Regions from separate parts of the Cryobacterium sp. TMT3-29-2 genome, predicted to be linked through region 2. Evidence: predicted binding sites of a transcription regulator. Region 2 holds the regulator's gene; the other holds the start of a gene.
What was found. Region 2 encodes LexA, which represses DNA repair genes until DNA is damaged. Its sites were predicted from a motif close to TCGAACANNTGTTCGA; they were not measured.

Region 1 (4,208 bases), on a different contig from region 2:
TCGCCGCGTTTTTCGCACCGCTCGGCGGGCAGGAGCTCGGGTTGGCCCAAACGAATTCGACGGAGATTTTGCCCGAAACAGCCTAGAAAACGCCGAAAAGGCGGTTGTGAACGAAAATCTCCGTCGAATTGGTTAGCTAGGCCGCGGCACCGGACGCCCCGATCGACCGGCCGGGTGGCACGGATTCCACCGACACGGCCGGCTGCTCCGGAACGGGCGGCGGGGTGGACGGCAGGGTGGGCGCGTTCCAGGCTTTGATGACGGCCCAGCCGACGGCGGCGATCGGCACCGAGATGATCGCGCCGACGATGCCGCCCAGGATCGTGCCGGCCGTCAGGGCCAGCAGGATCACGAGACCGTGCAGGCGCAGCGACTTGCCGAGCACCACCGGGGACAGGAAGTTGCCCTCGAGCTGGTTGACCGCGACCACGATCGCCACCACGATGATGGCGGTGGTCAGGTCGTTCGTGACCAGGGCCACCAATGCGGCCAGGATGCCGGCCGCCGTCGCCCCGACGATGGGGATGAACGCGCCCACGAAGACGATGACGGCGAGCGGCAGTGCCAGCGGCACCTGCAGGATCCACAGCCCGATTCCGATGAACAGGGCGTCGACGAACGCGACGATTGCCGTGCCCCGCACGTAGTTGCCGAACACGTCGACGCTGCTCAGGCCGATGCGCACGGCCCGTGCGTGGCGCTTGCCGGCGAGAGGCTGGATGAGGAAGCTCCAGATGTGGGGGCCGTCCTTGAGGAAGTAGAAGAGCACGACGAGGCCGAGCACCACGCCGGCCACGATCTCGGCCGCGACAGAGACCCCAGCCAAAGCTCCAGACCCGAACTGGCTGCTGGTCGCGAAGTCGATGACCGACTCGCGCACCGAATCGATCTGGGCGGAATCGATCGGCAGCGTACCGCTGGTGAGAAGCTCCTGCAGGGTGTCCAGGCCGTCGTTGGCCGAGGTGAACAGGGTGTCCCACTCACCACGGATGCCGAACACCACGAGGGTGACGATGCCGCCGAAGACCGCGACGCTCGAGATCAGGGTGATCGCCGCGGCGAGGGACTCGTTCGCACCGCGGGCCAGCAGGAATCTCATCACGGGGCGCAGCGCCGACGCCACGATCAGGGCGAGCAGGAGCGGGATGAAGACCAGCTTGAGCTGCGTGATCCCGTAGACGGCCACCACCAGCAGGGCGAGGACCAGCAGGGCCTGGCCGGAGCGGACGGCGGCCCGGCCGAGGTAGTCCGTCCAGGACGAAGTGGGCGTGGTCATGGGGATCTCCAAACGAGGCTAACGGCGACTGAGCCACCTAGCCTAGTCAGGCTGCCCGGCCGGACCGTCTGACCGGACTGCCACTGGCGCGTGTCGGCCGACTGACGTACACTCCCTACATCGAACATTTGTTCGATCCATCACCCGTCAACCTGCCTGCCAGAGGAGTACACACATGTTCGCACACCTCCACGTCGCAAGCGCCTACTCCACGCACTTCGGGGTCACCCTCCCCGAATCACTGGTCGAGCAGACGCAGGCTCAGGGTGGTTCCTTCCTGGCGCTCACCGACCGAGACGGTCTCTACGGCGCGGTCAAGCACGTGCGCGCCTGCGCGGCCGCGGGCATCCGGCCGGGGCTGGGCGCAGACCTCGCGGTGCACGACGACGACGGGCATCCGCTGGGCCGGGTCGTGGTGCTCGCCCACGGCGATCTGAACGGGCGCGGCTACGCGGCCCTCTGCCGCGCGGTCAGTTCCGCGCACAGCGGCGCCGCCCACGACGCCGGCCGGACCCCCAGCATCGCGCGCTCGCACCTCGCCGAGCTGGCCGGGCTCCGCTGCCTCACCGTGCTGCTCGGCCCCGCCTCCGATGTGGGCCAATCGGTCGAGCGCCGCGACACCGACGCGGCCGGCGCCTGCCTCACCGCGTGGCTGCGCGCCCTGCCGCCGCAGTCGGTGGTGGGTGAGATCGTGTGCCACCTGGCGGCGCCGGGCAGTCCCGGCAGCGTGACGCCGGCCACCCGCATGCTCGCCCTCTTCGAGCACGCCGCACTGCCCGCGGTGCTCACCAACGCCGTGCGCTACGGCACCCCCGACGAGGCCGTCACCGCCGACCTGGCCGACGCGGCCCGCACCCTGACGGCGCTGGCGAACCTGGAACAGCTGCAGACCAACGGGCAGGCCTGGCTGAAACCCGAGGGCGCCATGAGGCAGGTGGCGCGCATGGTCGTCGACGCCGGGCTGCACGACGACGGCGCCGTCGACCGGCTCTTCCGCGACACCGAGCAGCTCGCCGAGCGGTGCAGCCTCGACCCGGACACCGACATCGGCCTGGGCCGTCCACGAATGCCGGAGGCGCGCATCATCGGTGTCAGCGGCGACCCGCTCACCGAGCTGCACGCCCGGGCCAGGGCCGGCATCGACTCCCGGTATCCCGTCACGTCGCCGGCCGGCAGAAAGCTGGCGGAGGCGGCCCACGCCCGTCTCGTGCACGAGCTGAAGACGGTGGAGCACCTCGGCTTCGCCGGCTATTTCCTCACCGTCGCCCGGGTGGCGGACATCATCCGGGAGATGGGCATCCGAATCCAGGCACGCGGATCCGGGGTGGGCTCGGTACTCAACTACGCCCTGCACACCTCCTCCGTCGAACCCATCTCCAACGGGCTGCTCTGGGAGCGGTTCCTCTCCCCCGAGCGGCAGACCCTGCCCGACATCGACCTCGACGTCGAGTCGGCCAGAAGGCACGACATCTACCGCAAGCTCTTCGACACCTTCGGCAGCAATCGGGTGTCGCTGATGTCGATGACGAACGCCTACCGGGGCCGCGGGGCCGTGCGCGACGCCGGGCTGGCCCTCGGCATGAACCATGAGCAGGTCGCGGCCGTGGCCAAGCAGATCTGGCGCTTCAACGCGCGCGACTTCCGCCGCGCCCTGGCCGAGAAGCCCGAGCTCGAGCCACTGGCCGCCGAGGTACGCGCCTCCTCGCAGCTCGACCTGCTGGTCGACCTGACCATCAAGCTCGACCGGCTCCCCCGGCACATCTCGGTGCACCCCTGCGGCGTGATCCTCTCCGACGCCTCCCTGCTCGACCGCACCCCGGTGCAGGCGTCCGGCATGGGGCTGCCGATGTCCCAGTTCGACAAACACGACATGGACCCGATGGGCCTGATCAAGCTCGATATCCTCGGGGTGCGCATGCAGTCGGCCATGGCCCACGCCGTCGAGGAACACCACCGCCTGTCGGGCGAGACCATCGACCTGGACCGCATCCCGCTTGACGACCCGGCCACCTTCGAACTGATCCGCTCCACCCGCACCCTCGGCATCTTCCAGATCGAATCGCCGGGCCAGATGGAACTGGTCGGCAAGCTGCAGCCCAAGGTCTTCAACGACCTCACCGTGGAGATCTCCCTGTTCCGGCCCGGGCCCATGCAGAACAACATGCCCCTGAAATACCTGCAGGCCCGGCACGGGGAGGTGCTGCCCGACTACATCCATCCCCGGTTCGAGGCGTTCCTGCGGGAGACCGAGGGCGTGGTCATCTTCCACGAGCAGGTCATGCGCCTATTCGACGAACTCACCGGCTGCGGGCTCGGCCGAGCGGATGTCTTCCGCCGCCACCTCGGCAAACCGGAGCACCTCCCCCGGATCGAGGCGTACGTGCGGGAGCACGCCCGCGAGCGCGGGTTCACGCCCGCCGTGATCGACCGCACCTGGACGGTGCTCGCCGGGTTCGGCAGTTTCGGTTTCGCCAAGGCGCACGGGGCCGCGTTCGCCCTACCCACCTACCAGTCCGCCTGGCTGAAGACCCACCACCCCGCCGTGTTCCTGGCCGGACTCCTCACCCACGCCCCTGGCATGTGGCCGAAGGACCTGATCGTGGCCGAGGCGCGGCTGCTCGGCGTGCCGGTACTGGGCCTGGACGTGCAATACAGCGCCCTCGACTACCGGGTGGAGCAGATCGACAGCGGCCGGCGCGGGATCCGTCTGGCCCTGCCGGAACTCTCCGGCTGCACGGCCGCCGAACGCGCCCGCATCGTGCGCCACCAGCCGTTCACCTCGCTGCAGGATTTCCGCGACCGGGTGCGCCCGCGGCGCAGCACCTTCGAGGCGCTCGCCCGGGTCGGGGCGCTCGACAGTTTCATCGGCTATGACCGCGCCCGCCGACACGAGCTGCTCGCCCACATCCAGTCGCTGCGCGGCACCGCGGTC
Region 2 (4,208 bases):
GAGGTACGGGCGCCCGGAAATATCGACGACAGCCTGGACGAGGGCCTCGTCGAGCGGCACGACAGCGTCACCGTAGCGGGAGATGCCGGACTTGTCCCCGAGGGCCTGCTTGATCGCCTGGCCGAGCAGGATGCCGACGTCCTCGACAGTGTGGTGCACGTCGATCTCGATGTCGCCGCGGGCGCGCACGGTGAGGTCGGTGAGCGAGTGCTTCGCGAACGCGGTGAGCAGGTGGTCATAGAACGGCACCGACGTCTGGATGTCGGACTCACCGGTGCCGTCGAGGTTGAGCGACAGGTCGATGCTGGACTCGCTCGTCTCACGCTGCAGGTGGGCGAAACGGGACGAGGTGGTCGCTGAAGAGAAGCTCATGCGGCTAGTTTATTGCCCCGGCCGTTCACGGTCGCCCCAGTGCCTCGAGGGCGACGAGGAATGCCGTGGTCTCGGCTTCGGTGCCCGCGCTGACCCGCAGGTGGCCCGGGATACCGACGTCGCGAACGAGGATGCCTTCCGCCATCAGGGCCTCGAAGGTGGTTCGGGGGTCCTCGACCCCGCCGAACAGCACGAAGTTGCTCGCGCTGCGCCGGGGCGTGTAGCCGAGGCGGGCAAGCTCGCTCACCAGACGGTCCCGCTGGGAGCGGATGTCGTCGACCATGGCGAGCATGGCGGGAGTGTGGGCGAGCGCGGCCACCGCGGCTGCCTGGGTGAACGCTGACAGGTGATAGGGCAGGCGCACCAGTCGGAGCGCATCCGTCACGGCCGGGTCGGCCGCCAGGTAGCCGACGCGGGCACCGGCGAACGCGAACGCCTTGCTCATGGTGCGGGACACCAGCAGGCGTTCCCGACCAGGCAGCAGGGTGAGGGCGCTCGGCTCGTCGCCCGGACCGAACTCGGCGTACGCCTCATCGACGACGACGATGCCGTCGGTGGCGTCATAGACGGCCGCAATCGTTTCCAGGGACAGCGGCGTTCCGGTGGGATTGTTCGGCGAGCAGAGGAAGACGAGGTCAGGGGCCACCCGGTCGACCCATTCGACCGCCGTGGCCGGGGAGAGTTCGAACTCGGCGTCGCGACCGCCCGCAATCCAGCGCGTGCCGGTGCCGGAGGCGAGCAGCGAATACATGGAGTAGGTCGGCGCGAAGCCGAGCACGGACCGTCCGGGGCCGCCGAAGGCCTGCAGCACCTGCTGGAGAACCTCGTTCGAGCCGTTGGCCGCCCAGATGTTCTTGCGGGTGAGGCCGTGCCCGAGGTACCGCGAGAGGGCGTCGCGCAGTTCGGTGAACTCCCGATCGGGATACCGGTTCACGGTCGTGACCGCCACGGCCAGGGCCGCCACAATGTCTTCCGCCACCTCCGCCGGGATGCCGTGGGTGTTCTCGTTCACGTTGAGAGCCACCGGAACGTGCAGCTGGGGAGCGCCGTAGGGGGTAAGTCCGCGCAGATTATCGCGGAGAGGCAGATCGTTGAGACTGGTCACTCCCCCCATGCTACCGGGGCGCGTTGCCGGAGCGGGTCTAGAGGTCGTTCGGCAGCGCCAACCGCTGACCGGGCTCCACACTGTCGGACGGCAACTGGTTCAGGCTCACGATCTCGGCAATCACCTCGCGCGGGTCAGACGTGGGCGCGACCTTCTCCGCCAGTTGCCAGAGCGACTGCCCCGACTGGATGGTGACGTAGTCGAAGGCCGTGGCCACCCGACCGACGGTCGTGTTCTCCGCGGCGGCGATGCCGCCGTTGAGGGCGACGATCAGAGCCAGGGCCACGAATGGAGCGGCTGCCAGCGACGTGAAGACGACGCGACCGCGCCGGGTGAGTCGGAGCCGGGTGCGACCGGTCGCGATGGGGGCGCTCAATTCAAGTGCAGTGCTCATTTCCTACCTCCTGTGTGAAGACGTATCCGGCTCTCGGCCGGGAGGGCCGGATACGAACTTATGTTCCGAATGTATATTCGATTATTCGAACAATCAAGTCCTTTTCGGTTGTTTCTGAAAAGTTTCTTCCGACCCACTCGAATACATGTTTGTTTTATGAGCAAGACGCGGATACAGTTTCGATTGTTGGTTGAAACTCAATCAGGCACCCCCGACATTCGCGTGAATCGGCGGCACTCGCTGCCTGCCGCCAGCGCATCCATCGAAACGAGGAGCGACGAACGTGGCGCAGAACACCAGCGGTCCCCGCGACAAGGGCGGCACCAGACGGCGCAAGAGTCTGAGCGAGAAGCAGCTTGCAATCCTTGATGTCATCCAGCGCTCGGTCAGCCAGCGCGGCTATCCGCCGAGCATGCGCGAGATCGGCGACGCCGTCGGCCTGTCGTCCCTGTCGAGCGTCACCCACCAGCTCAATCAGCTGGAACTGAGCGGCTACCTGCGCCGTGACCCGAATCGTCCCCGCGCCCTTGAAGTGCTCATCGAGATTCCGCAGTCGCCCGAGGACACGACCTCCGGCACCGCGGAGAGTTTTCACACCGGCGTGCAGGTGGGCGATGCCGCCATGGTCCCGCTCGTCGGCCGCATCGCCGCCGGCATCCCGATCACCGCCGAACAGCAGATCGATGAGATCTTCCCGCTCCCCCGCCAGCTTGTGGGCAAGGGCGACCTGTTCATGCTCAAGGTGTCCGGCGAATCCATGATCGACGCCGCCATCATGGACGGCGACTGGGTCGTCGTTCGGCAGCAGAAAACCGCTGAGAACGGTGAAATCGTCGCAGCAATGCTCGACAACGAGGCGACCGTCAAGGTGTTCCGCCAGCGCGACGGCCACACCTGGCTGCTCCCCCGCAACACGAATTTCGAGCCGATCGTCGGCGACCACGCCGAGATCCTGGGGAAGGTTGTGGCGGTTCTGCGATCGGTTTAGGGTCGGAGTACTTCAACACCTCAGCTCCCCTTGCCTCCTGGTCTCGGCAGGCTCGACAAGCGTCGTGGAGTCTTTGATTTGTTGGGTCGCCATAGGGTCCTCGGGCCGGGCACGAAAGCCGTTTCGGGGTCGTGCCCGGCCTGAGGGCGGGGTGGAGCAGCGGGTTAGGCGGGGACGGGGGCCTGCAGCCGGGCGCGGACAATGCGGGTGGCAGCGATCATGTTGTGCAGGGACTCGACGGTCTCGGCGTAGCCGCGGGTCTTGAGGCCGCAGTCCGGGTTCACCCAGAGCTGGTCGGCCGGGATGGCCGCCACGGCCCGCTCGAGCAGGTCGGTGAGCTCGGCCACGCTCGGCACACGCGGCGAATGGATGTCCCACACGCCGGGGCCGATGCCGTGGTCGAAGCCGTGGGACTGGATGTCGCCCACGACCTCCATGCGGGAGCGTGCCGCCTCGATACTGGTCACATCGGCGTCCAGGTTGCGGATCGCGTCGATGACCACCCCGAACTCCGAGTAGCAGAGATGAGTGTGGATCTGAGTGGCGTCGGCCGCACCGGCCGTCGCCAGGCGGAAGGATCCCACCGACCAGTCGAGATAGTCCGCCTGGTCCTTCTGCTTCAGCGGCAGAAGCTCCCGCAGCGCGGGCTCGTCCACCTGGACGATCTGGATGCCCGCCGTCTCGAGGTCGGCGATCTCGTCGCGGAGCGCCAGGGCCACCTGCCGGGCCGTGTCGCCGAGCGGCTGGTCGTCGCGCACGAACGACCAGGCGAGGATCGTGACCGGGCCGGTGAGCATCCCCTTGACGGGCTTGGGCGTCAGCCCCTGCGTGTACGCCGACCACTCGACCGTGATCGGTCGCGGCCGGGACACGTCACCCCAGAGAATCGACGGTCGCACGCACCGGCTGCCGTAGGACTGCACCCAGCCGTTCTCGGTGACCGCGAACCCGTCGAGGTTCTCGGCGAAGTACTGCACCATGTCGTTGCGTTCCGGTTCGCCGTGCACGATCACGTCGAGGCCGATGTCCTCCTGCAGCCCGACGACGCGACCGATCTCGGCAAGCATCAGGTCCCGGTAGTCCGTGGCGCTCAGCGACCCCCTGAGCAGCTGCGCCCTGGCCCGACGGATGTCCCCGGTCTGCGGGAAGGATCCGATCGTTGTCGTCGGCAGGAACGGCAGCCCGAGGGCAGCCTCCTGGGTCGCGACCCGGACCTCGTAGTCGCCGCGGGTGAAATCGGCCGGGGTGAGCGCATCGGCGCGCTCCCGCACGGCGCCGTCCTGCACGCCGGGAGCCACCCGACGCGCGTCGCGGGCCGCGGTGGCCGCAACAAGGTCGGCCTCGATGGC

Region 1: E3O67_RS04415 (DNA polymerase III subunit alpha) is a predicted target of LexA. The motif match lies at 1,397-1,412, and genes of this name have one in related genera.

What each region holds. Positions count from the first base shown of each region.
Region 1 covers NZ_SOGK01000031.1:48,468-52,675, forward strand. The annotation lists gene E3O67_RS04405 (enoyl-CoA hydratase/isomerase family protein) at 1-86, shown strand, start outside; gene E3O67_RS04410 (AI-2E family transporter) at 137-1,276, opposite strand; gene E3O67_RS04415 (DNA polymerase III subunit alpha) at 1,452-4,208, shown strand, end outside.
Region 2 covers NZ_SOGK01000010.1:134,151-138,358, reverse strand. The annotation lists gene hisB (imidazoleglycerol-phosphate dehydratase HisB) at 1-372, opposite strand, end outside; gene E3O67_RS01285 (histidinol-phosphate transaminase) at 398-1,477, opposite strand; gene E3O67_RS01280 (LysM peptidoglycan-binding domain-containing protein) at 1,515-1,871, opposite strand; gene lexA (transcriptional repressor LexA) at 2,155-2,859, shown strand; gene metE (5-methyltetrahydropteroyltriglutamate--homocysteine S-methyltransferase) at 3,024-4,208, opposite strand, start outside.